Regions from separate parts of the Peptacetobacter sp. AB800 genome, predicted to be linked through region 2. Evidence: riboswitches for the same ligand, from Rfam matches in the RefSeq annotation. Region 2 holds a riboswitch; the other holds the start of a gene.
What was found. Region 2 has a riboswitch for thiamine pyrophosphate ahead of thiM (hydroxyethylthiazole kinase). Riboswitches for the same ligand answer to the same signal wherever they lie in the genome.
Positions count from the first base shown of each region.

Region 1: another riboswitch for thiamine pyrophosphate. It lies ahead of thiC (phosphomethylpyrimidine synthase ThiC); the one in region 2 lies ahead of thiM (hydroxyethylthiazole kinase).

Region 1 covers NZ_JBLOUI010000027.1:29,624-33,597, reverse strand. The annotation lists gene ACK2WN_RS08505 (alanine/glycine:cation symporter family protein) at 201-1,643, shown strand; TPP riboswitch at 1,821-1,934, shown strand; gene thiC (phosphomethylpyrimidine synthase ThiC) at 2,096-3,403, shown strand; gene thiS (sulfur carrier protein ThiS) at 3,454-3,648, shown strand; gene thiF (sulfur carrier protein ThiS adenylyltransferase ThiF) at 3,654-3,974, shown strand, end outside.
Region 2 covers NZ_JBLOUI010000032.1:7,801-11,774, forward strand. The annotation lists gene ACK2WN_RS09145 (haloacid dehalogenase-like hydrolase) at 1-208, opposite strand, end outside; gene thiD (bifunctional hydroxymethylpyrimidine kinase/phosphomethylpyrimidine kinase) at 389-1,180, opposite strand; gene thiE (thiamine phosphate synthase) at 1,208-1,858, opposite strand; gene thiM (hydroxyethylthiazole kinase) at 1,836-2,657, opposite strand; TPP riboswitch at 2,733-2,832, opposite strand; tRNA gene ACK2WN_RS09165 (tRNA-Arg) at 3,006-3,079, shown strand; gene ACK2WN_RS09170 (O-acetyl-ADP-ribose deacetylase) at 3,375-3,896, opposite strand; gene ACK2WN_RS09175 (DUF4275 family protein) at 3,969-3,974, opposite strand, start outside.

The sequences.
Region 1 (3,974 bases), on a different contig from region 2:
TGCAATTTACTTGTTAATTAGATAATTGAATAAAAATAGAGTTAAAATTTCAAAAAAGTGTTGTAAATTGTGTAAATTTTGTTTATAATCATAATAAATGAATAATTAAAATAAATATCTTTCAATTATTTTAAAATTGAATGAAGAAATAAAATTTTAATAATAGAATAAATTTAAAGTATTATAAGGGGAGGTAGTTTATGCAGGCGATATTTGATTCTTTATACTCTATGGTAGGAGTTCTTAATAACTATTTATGGTCTTATGTTTTAATAATAATGCTTGTAGTTTTAGGAATTTACTTTACTTTTAGAACAAAATTCGTGCAGTTTAGATATTTCAAAGAAATGTTTAAACTATTAACAGATGGTAATGCTAACAAAAATGCTAAGAAAGAAGGAAAGATATCTTCATTCCAGGCATTCTGTATAAGTACATCATCAAGAGTTGGTACTGGTAATATAGCTGGTATAGCACTTGCAATAGCAGGTGGTGGGCCAGGTGCAATATTCTGGATGTGGATAATGGCGTTAATAGGATCTGCATCAAGTTTCGTTGAAAGTACATTAGCTCAGATATACAAAGTTAAAAATGGAACAGCTTACAAAGGTGGTCCAGCTTACTACATTGAACAGGGGCTTAACATGAGATGGTTAGGAATAATATTCACAATATTAATAAGTATAACTTACGGATTCGTATTTAACTCTGTTCAGTCAAATACTTTATCATTAGCTTTTAACAATGTATTCCATGTTGAATATATGGTAATAGGTATAGTTTTAGCAGTTCTTACAGCACTTGTAATATTCGGTGGAGTACACAGAGTTGCTAAAGTTTCAGAAGTAATAGTTCCAGTATTTGCTGGTATGTATATATTAGTTGCTATAGGAATAGTTGTTTTAAACATAGGAAAATTCCCAGAACTTATAGCTACAATAGTTGCAGATGCTTTCAAACCAAGACAGATGATAGCTGGAACAAGTGCAGGATTTATGACAGTTCTTTTAACTGGTGTTAAGAGAGGTCTATTCTCTAATGAAGCAGGTATGGGTTCTGCTCCTAATGCAGCTGCAACAGCAGAAGTTTCTCATCCAGTTAAACAGGGATTAATCCAGACATTAGGTGTATTTACAGATACTATAATAATATGTTCTTGTACAGCATTTATGGTATTACTTTACAATGGATATGCAACAAGTGGAAATGAAGGTATAGCTTTAGCTCAGGAAGCTCTTACTGCTCATATAGGACCAGTAGGTGGAATATTCTTAGCAGTATGTATATTCTTATTTGCATTCAGTTCAATAGTTGGTAACTACTACTACGGAGAATCTAATATACAGTTCGTAACTGAAAGCAAAGGAGCTTTAAATGTATACAGAGTTTTAGTTTGTGGTATGGTATTCTTCGGATCAATAGCAAAACTTCAGGTTGTTTGGGATTTAGCTGACTTATTCATGGCATTTATGGCAATCATCAACATGATAGTTATCGCTAAATTAGGAAAATATGCATATATAGCTTTAGAAGACTATACTAGACAGAAAAAAGCTGGTATAAAAGATCCAGAATTCTTTGTTGATGGAATAGAAGGATTAGAAAATGTTGAATACTGGCATAAAGAAGACAAAGCTAATTAATAGATACTTAAATTAAAGCTAAAGATTTGATATTTTTTATGAATAGATTTTGAGTATTTTATAGTAAAGTTTTATAAATCAAAAAATAAAATGTTTGAACAATTCAAATTGTTATGATATACTCAAATCAAATGGAAAAGTATTCACAATTTATTAAGTGAAGTGTTAAAAACATAATATCGATGCTAGGGGCGCTGAAATAAGGTCAGCTGAGAGAGAAAGCCAAAAACTTACAAACCCTAAACACCTGATCAAGATAATGCTTGCGAAGGGAAGCTAGTAGAAAATTTTCAATAAAGTAAAAGTTTGAGTACAACGAATAAAAAGTACAAAACTAGTATAACAGAGAAGATGAAAGTGCTTTCCTAAGTAAGGGAAGCACTTTTTTATTTGCAAAAAATAACGAAAAGAGGGCAAAAATTGCTTTCAATATAAAAAATGGAGGTATTTGTATGACTTACACTACACAGCTTGACGCAGCTAAAAAAGGAATAATAACTAAAGAAATGGAAATAGTTGCCGATAAAGAAATGATGGACGTAGAGGAATTAAGAGAATTAATTGCTCAGGGGAAAGTTGTTATCCCAGCCAACAAAAACCATAAATCACTTAGCCCAGAAGGTATAGGTAAAGGGTTAAAAACTAAAATAAACGTAAACCTTGGTATATCAAGAGACTGTAAAGATATAGACCGGGAATTAGAAAAAGTTAAAACTGCTATAGAAATGAAAGCAGAAGCTATAATGGATCTTAGTAACTATGGTAAAACAAGAGAATTCAGAGAAAAAGTAGTAGAAATATCTCCAGCAATGATAGGTTCTGTTCCTATGTATGATGCTGTTGGATTTACAGAAACTGCATTAGTAAAAATAACAGAAGAGCAGTTCTTACAGGTTATAGAACAGCATGCAAAAGACGGTGTAGACTTTATGACAATACACGCAGGTCTTACTAAAGAAATAGGAGATAGAATAGCTAAAGATAAGAGATTAACTCATATAGTATCAAGAGGAGGTTCTTTATTATTTGGATGGATGTATATGAATAATAAAGAAAACCCTATGTTAACTAACTTCGATAAAATACTTGATATATGCGAAAAATACGATGTTACTCTAAGCTTAGGAGATGCTTGTAGACCAGGTTCTATAGCAGATGCTACTGACTATGCTCAGATACAGGAACTTATAAACTTAGGTGAACTTACTAAGAGAGCTTGGGAGAGAAATGTACAGGTTATGATAGAAGGACCAGGACACATGGCAATAAACGAAATAGAAGCTAACGTAATGTTAGAAAAAAAATTATGTCATGAAGCTCCATTCTATGTACTTGGACCTCTAGTAACAGATGTTGCTCCAGGATACGACCACATAACTAGTGCAATAGGTGGAGCACTTGCAGCATCTAAAGGTGTAGACTTCTTATGCTACGTTACTCCAGCAGAACACTTAAGATTACCTGATTTAAATGATATGAAAGAAGGTATAGTTGCAACAAAAATTGCTGCACATGCAGGAGATATAGCAAAAGGAATAAAAGGTGCTAGAGAATGGGATAATGCTATGTCTAAAGCCAGAGCAGAATTAGACTGGGCTACAATGTTCGAATTAGCATTAGATCCAGAAAAACCAAGAAAATACAGAGATTCTTCTAAACCAGAACACGAAGATAGTTGTACTATGTGCGGAAAAATGTGTGCACTTAGAACAGTTAATAAAATATTCAACGGTGAAGAAGTGGATTTAGTATTTGACTAAGATATAAATTTATATAAATAAAATATTGCAACGAAATGGAGGTGCAATATATGAAAGTTAATGGAAAAGAAGTACAGTTTCCAGAAGGTACTACTGTTTCTCAGATACTAGAAAACTACAAAATAGACAGAAACAGAGTAGTTGTTGAGATAGATATGAAAATAGTAGACGAATCTGAATACGATACTTATATACCAGATAAAGAAGCTATGGTGGAATTAATAGCTTTCGTTGGAGGCGGTTAAAAATAATGGATATTTTTCTAAATGAAAAGAAAATATCTGCTAAAGAAGGTATAACTGCCAAAGAATTAAAAAATGAATACAACAAACTTTGTGATGTAATAATTGTAAATGGATTCCCAATAGAGGATAAGGTATTAAAAGAGAATGATAGAGTAGTACTTATTCAAAAAGGTAAGAAACCTACTCTTGAAGAATTTGAAGCTCTTTTAACTGCTAGACATACGCCAAATGTTCATCAGGCTTTGAAAAAAGGAAGGGTTGCAATTCTTGGATTAGGGGGACTTGGCTCTAATATAGCCAGTTCCCTTGCAAGAATTGGAGTAGGA
Region 2 (3,974 bases):
TGTTTACATCAAATATGTTTAGAAGTATTATATCAGCTCCCATTGATGCAGCAAATTCTGCGTTTGTTACATCGCCAAGCATCTGAGGAACAGCACCTATAGTTTCGCAAACTACTATTCTTCCTTCACTGGCTGCTATTGATTCGATAAGTTCTGATTTTGTCATTTTTTCAAAATCAGATGCGTTACAGTTTAAAAATCTTTTCATTTTGTTTTTTCCTTTCTTTTAATCTTTTTTAATTTTTGTGTGTAAAAATAAATAGCTACTAAAAACTTTTAAACTTTCCACAAAAAAGAGAATAAGATTTGTTTCTATTTATATTAAAAGAAAATAGGTATAAGTGGTTTGTTTTTAAGATTTAAAGTAGCCATTCATAATATAATTATACTAATATTTACCGTTAATTGCAAATGCGTGATTCATTGGTCCACTACCTTTTCCAAGGTCTAGCATTGCAGCTAAAGCACCAGAAATATAAGCCTTTGCAGATTCAACAGATTCATCCAAATTCATTCCTTTTGCTAGGTTTGCAGCTATTGCACTAGAAAGTGTGCAGCCTGTTCCATGAGTGTTTGGGTTGTCGATTCTTTTTCCGCTGAACCATTTAAATTCTCCGTCAGAGTATAATAAGTCGTTTGCATCATTTATACTGTGACCTCCTTTTAAAAGGACTGCGGCATTGTATTTTTTACCGATTATTTCTGCAGCTTTCGTCATATCATCTGCTGAATTGATTTTGATGTTTGATAGTATCTCAGCTTCTGATATGTTTGGTGTAAGAAGCGTTGCAAGAGGGAATAAAACTTCCTCAAGTGTAGAAATTGCATCGTCTTGAAGTAGTTTTGAGCCACTTGTAGATACCATAACTGGATCTATTACAATATTTTTTGCTTCGTATTTTTTTAATCCTTCTGCTATTGCTTTTATAATCGGAGCAGAGGATACCATTCCTATTTTTACAGCATCTGGGTAAATGTCTGTGAATACTGCATCTAATTGCTGAGTGACAAATTCTGGAGAGGATTCAAATACTCCAAATACTCCAGTTGTGTTTTGTGCAGTTAAAGCTGTGATTACAGATTCTGCAAATACGCCGTTTGTAGTCATAGTTTTAATATCAGCTTGAATGCCTGCACCACCGCTACAATCACTTCCTGCTATTGTTAAAGCAACTTTCATAACCATTCCTCCTTAAAAAGATAAGATTTATAATTCTTCAGTTAGTTCTTTAAGTTTTTTAGTGGCAGCAGTTATATCGTCACTTGCAAATATTGCACTTATAACAGAAACACCATCTATTCCACTGCCTTTTAGTTTTAATAAATTATCTGAATTTATTCCACCTATTGCAACTACTGGGATTGATACAGTTTTACATATTTCTTTTAATGTTTCAAATGTTACGCTGTCAGCATCTCCTTTAGTAGAAGTAGGGAAGACTGACCCAACACCAAGATAGTCAGCTCCATCTCTTTCTGCTTTTAAAGCTTCCTCAACTGTAGATGCAGATACACCTAAAATTGCATTTTCTCCAAGCATATCTCTAACTTTTTTAGCGTCCATATCTTCCTGTCCAACATGAACACCGTCAGCTTTTATTTCAGCTGCGATATTTATATTATCATTTACGATAAATGGTATTTTAAATTCTTTGCAAAGAGCCTGAATTTCCTTTGCTTCTTCTAAAAATTCATCTTCTGGAAGATTTTTTTCTCTTATTTGAAGTATAGTAGCTCCACCTTCAAGACATTCTCTTACCTGTTCAGCAAGAGTTCTTCCGTTTAGCCAATGTCTGTCAGTTATAGCGTATAACTGTAAATCTTTTCCATTTATATTACTTGCTTTCAAATTTAGCACCTTCTTCCAATGTTTTAGCATCCATATTGTAAATTGCATCAATTATTCTGTTTCTGTATGTAGAGTTTCCGTCAGTTTTTTCCATATTAGACCAACCAATTTCTCCAGAAAGTCCCATATCTATTACAGCAGCTGCAGTTGCTTCAAGCATATTGTCCTGATTTGCAGCGATAAATGAGGCAATTAGTCCAGAAAGTTGGCATCCAGTTCCAGTTATTTTTCCCATTTCAGCTCTACCATTTCTGATTACAAAGCATCTTTCAGCATCGGCAACTAAGTCTATAGCACCAGTTATTGCAATTATACTACCTGTTTCTTTTGCAAATGATTTTGCAAATTTCACCATAGAGTCAAGATTTTCTTCAGTAACTGCATCGCCAACAGCCGCGTCGACACCTTTTCCAGCACCGATACCAGTAGCTAAGAATTTTATTTCTGAAACATTTCCTCTTATTACAGAGAATTTCACATTTTCAAGTAATTCTTTAGCAGTTTTATTTCTTAAATTACTTGCACCTACACCAACAGGATCTAGCACAGTTGGATGATTTAATTCGTTTGCTTTTTTACCAGCTAATATCATAGAAGGGATTGTGTTTCTATTAAGTGTACCGATATTGATGTTTAAAGCAGTACACACAGAAGTTATATCCTCAACTTCCTCAGAATCGTCAGCCATGATAGGGCTTGCACCACAAGCTAATATTATATTTGCAACATCGTTTACAGTAACATAATTAGTGATGTTGTGGATAAGTGGTGATATTTCTCTTACATTTTCGATAGTTGATTTTAACATTTTAATTCCCCCAGTCTTTTTAGTATTGAGAGAGATTTTAAAAATAAAAAAACACGAAACCAACAAAGGCTCGTGTTTGATATCTTATCTTCTCCCTACGTTGGCATTATCCAAATCAGGTTAAGGGTCTAGGTTTTACCTACTCTCAGCCGAAAAAGCTCCCCTGCTTGATTTTAAATTATTTTAAAAATTCAACTAATTAAATGATAGCATAGATAATAGTTTTTTTCAATTGTGTAGAAGTTTTGATGTTGGAAAATGAATGAAAGGGTTGGAAATTTTTTTGAAAAGTAATATTTTTAGTGATATAATATTTAATATGTTATTAGTTATATACGATTTAAATATGTCTCTGTAGCTCAGCAGGATAGAGCACCGCTCTCCTAAAGCGGGTGTCGCAGGTTCAATTCCTGTCAGGGACACTTTGAATAATTGAGGATGCCAATGGATTTTTCTAATGGCATCTCTTTTTTTACTCAAAATTATATCATTCTCACCTCCTGGCTTCGACGGCTCACACTTTTAGAGTAACACATTTCAAAGTTGTGAGCCGTCTGCAGATAGTCGAGTTCGAATTGATATAATTCCGAGTAAAAGAGATGACGTTAGAAAAAATCCATTTGGCATCCATCATTTTATTCTGACGTTTGTAATGGTTTGTTGTTCATAGTTTATTCTCCAATTCTGTTTATATATTTTATGTTTATTTATATCTATTTATTTATGTTTTATTTTATCTATTGCGTTGTCATAAGCTTGTTTTGTTCTTTCATCAAATAGTACAAATCTTATGCAATCAAATTCGTTTGGATGCTCCATATAGAAATCATTTACTGTTTTTACTGCTATTTCTGCAGCTTGTTCTAATGGATAGCTGTATATTCCAGTTGATATTGATGGAAATGCAATTGTGCGAATTTTGTTTTGTAGCGCTACTTTCATAGAGTTTTTGTACGCATTTTCAAGAAGTTGTGGCTCACCAGAGTTCCCACCTCTGTATATTGGTCCAACTGTGTGAATTATGTATTTGCAAGGTAGTTTGTATGCGGATGTTATTTTTGCTTCCCCTGTTTCACATCCGTTTAGCGTTCTACATTCTGCTAGAAGTTCTCGTCCTGCTGCACGATGTATTGCCCCGTCTACACCGCCACCACCTAGAAGGCTGTTGTTTGCTGCATTTACGATTGCTTCTACGTCTGTTTGTTTTGTGATATCTCCAAGTACTGTTTCTATTTTCATATTAAATTCCTCCTAAGAAAAATTTATTTATAATAGGCGAATTACCTTTTTGCTATAATTTAGTATCTAAAATTATTT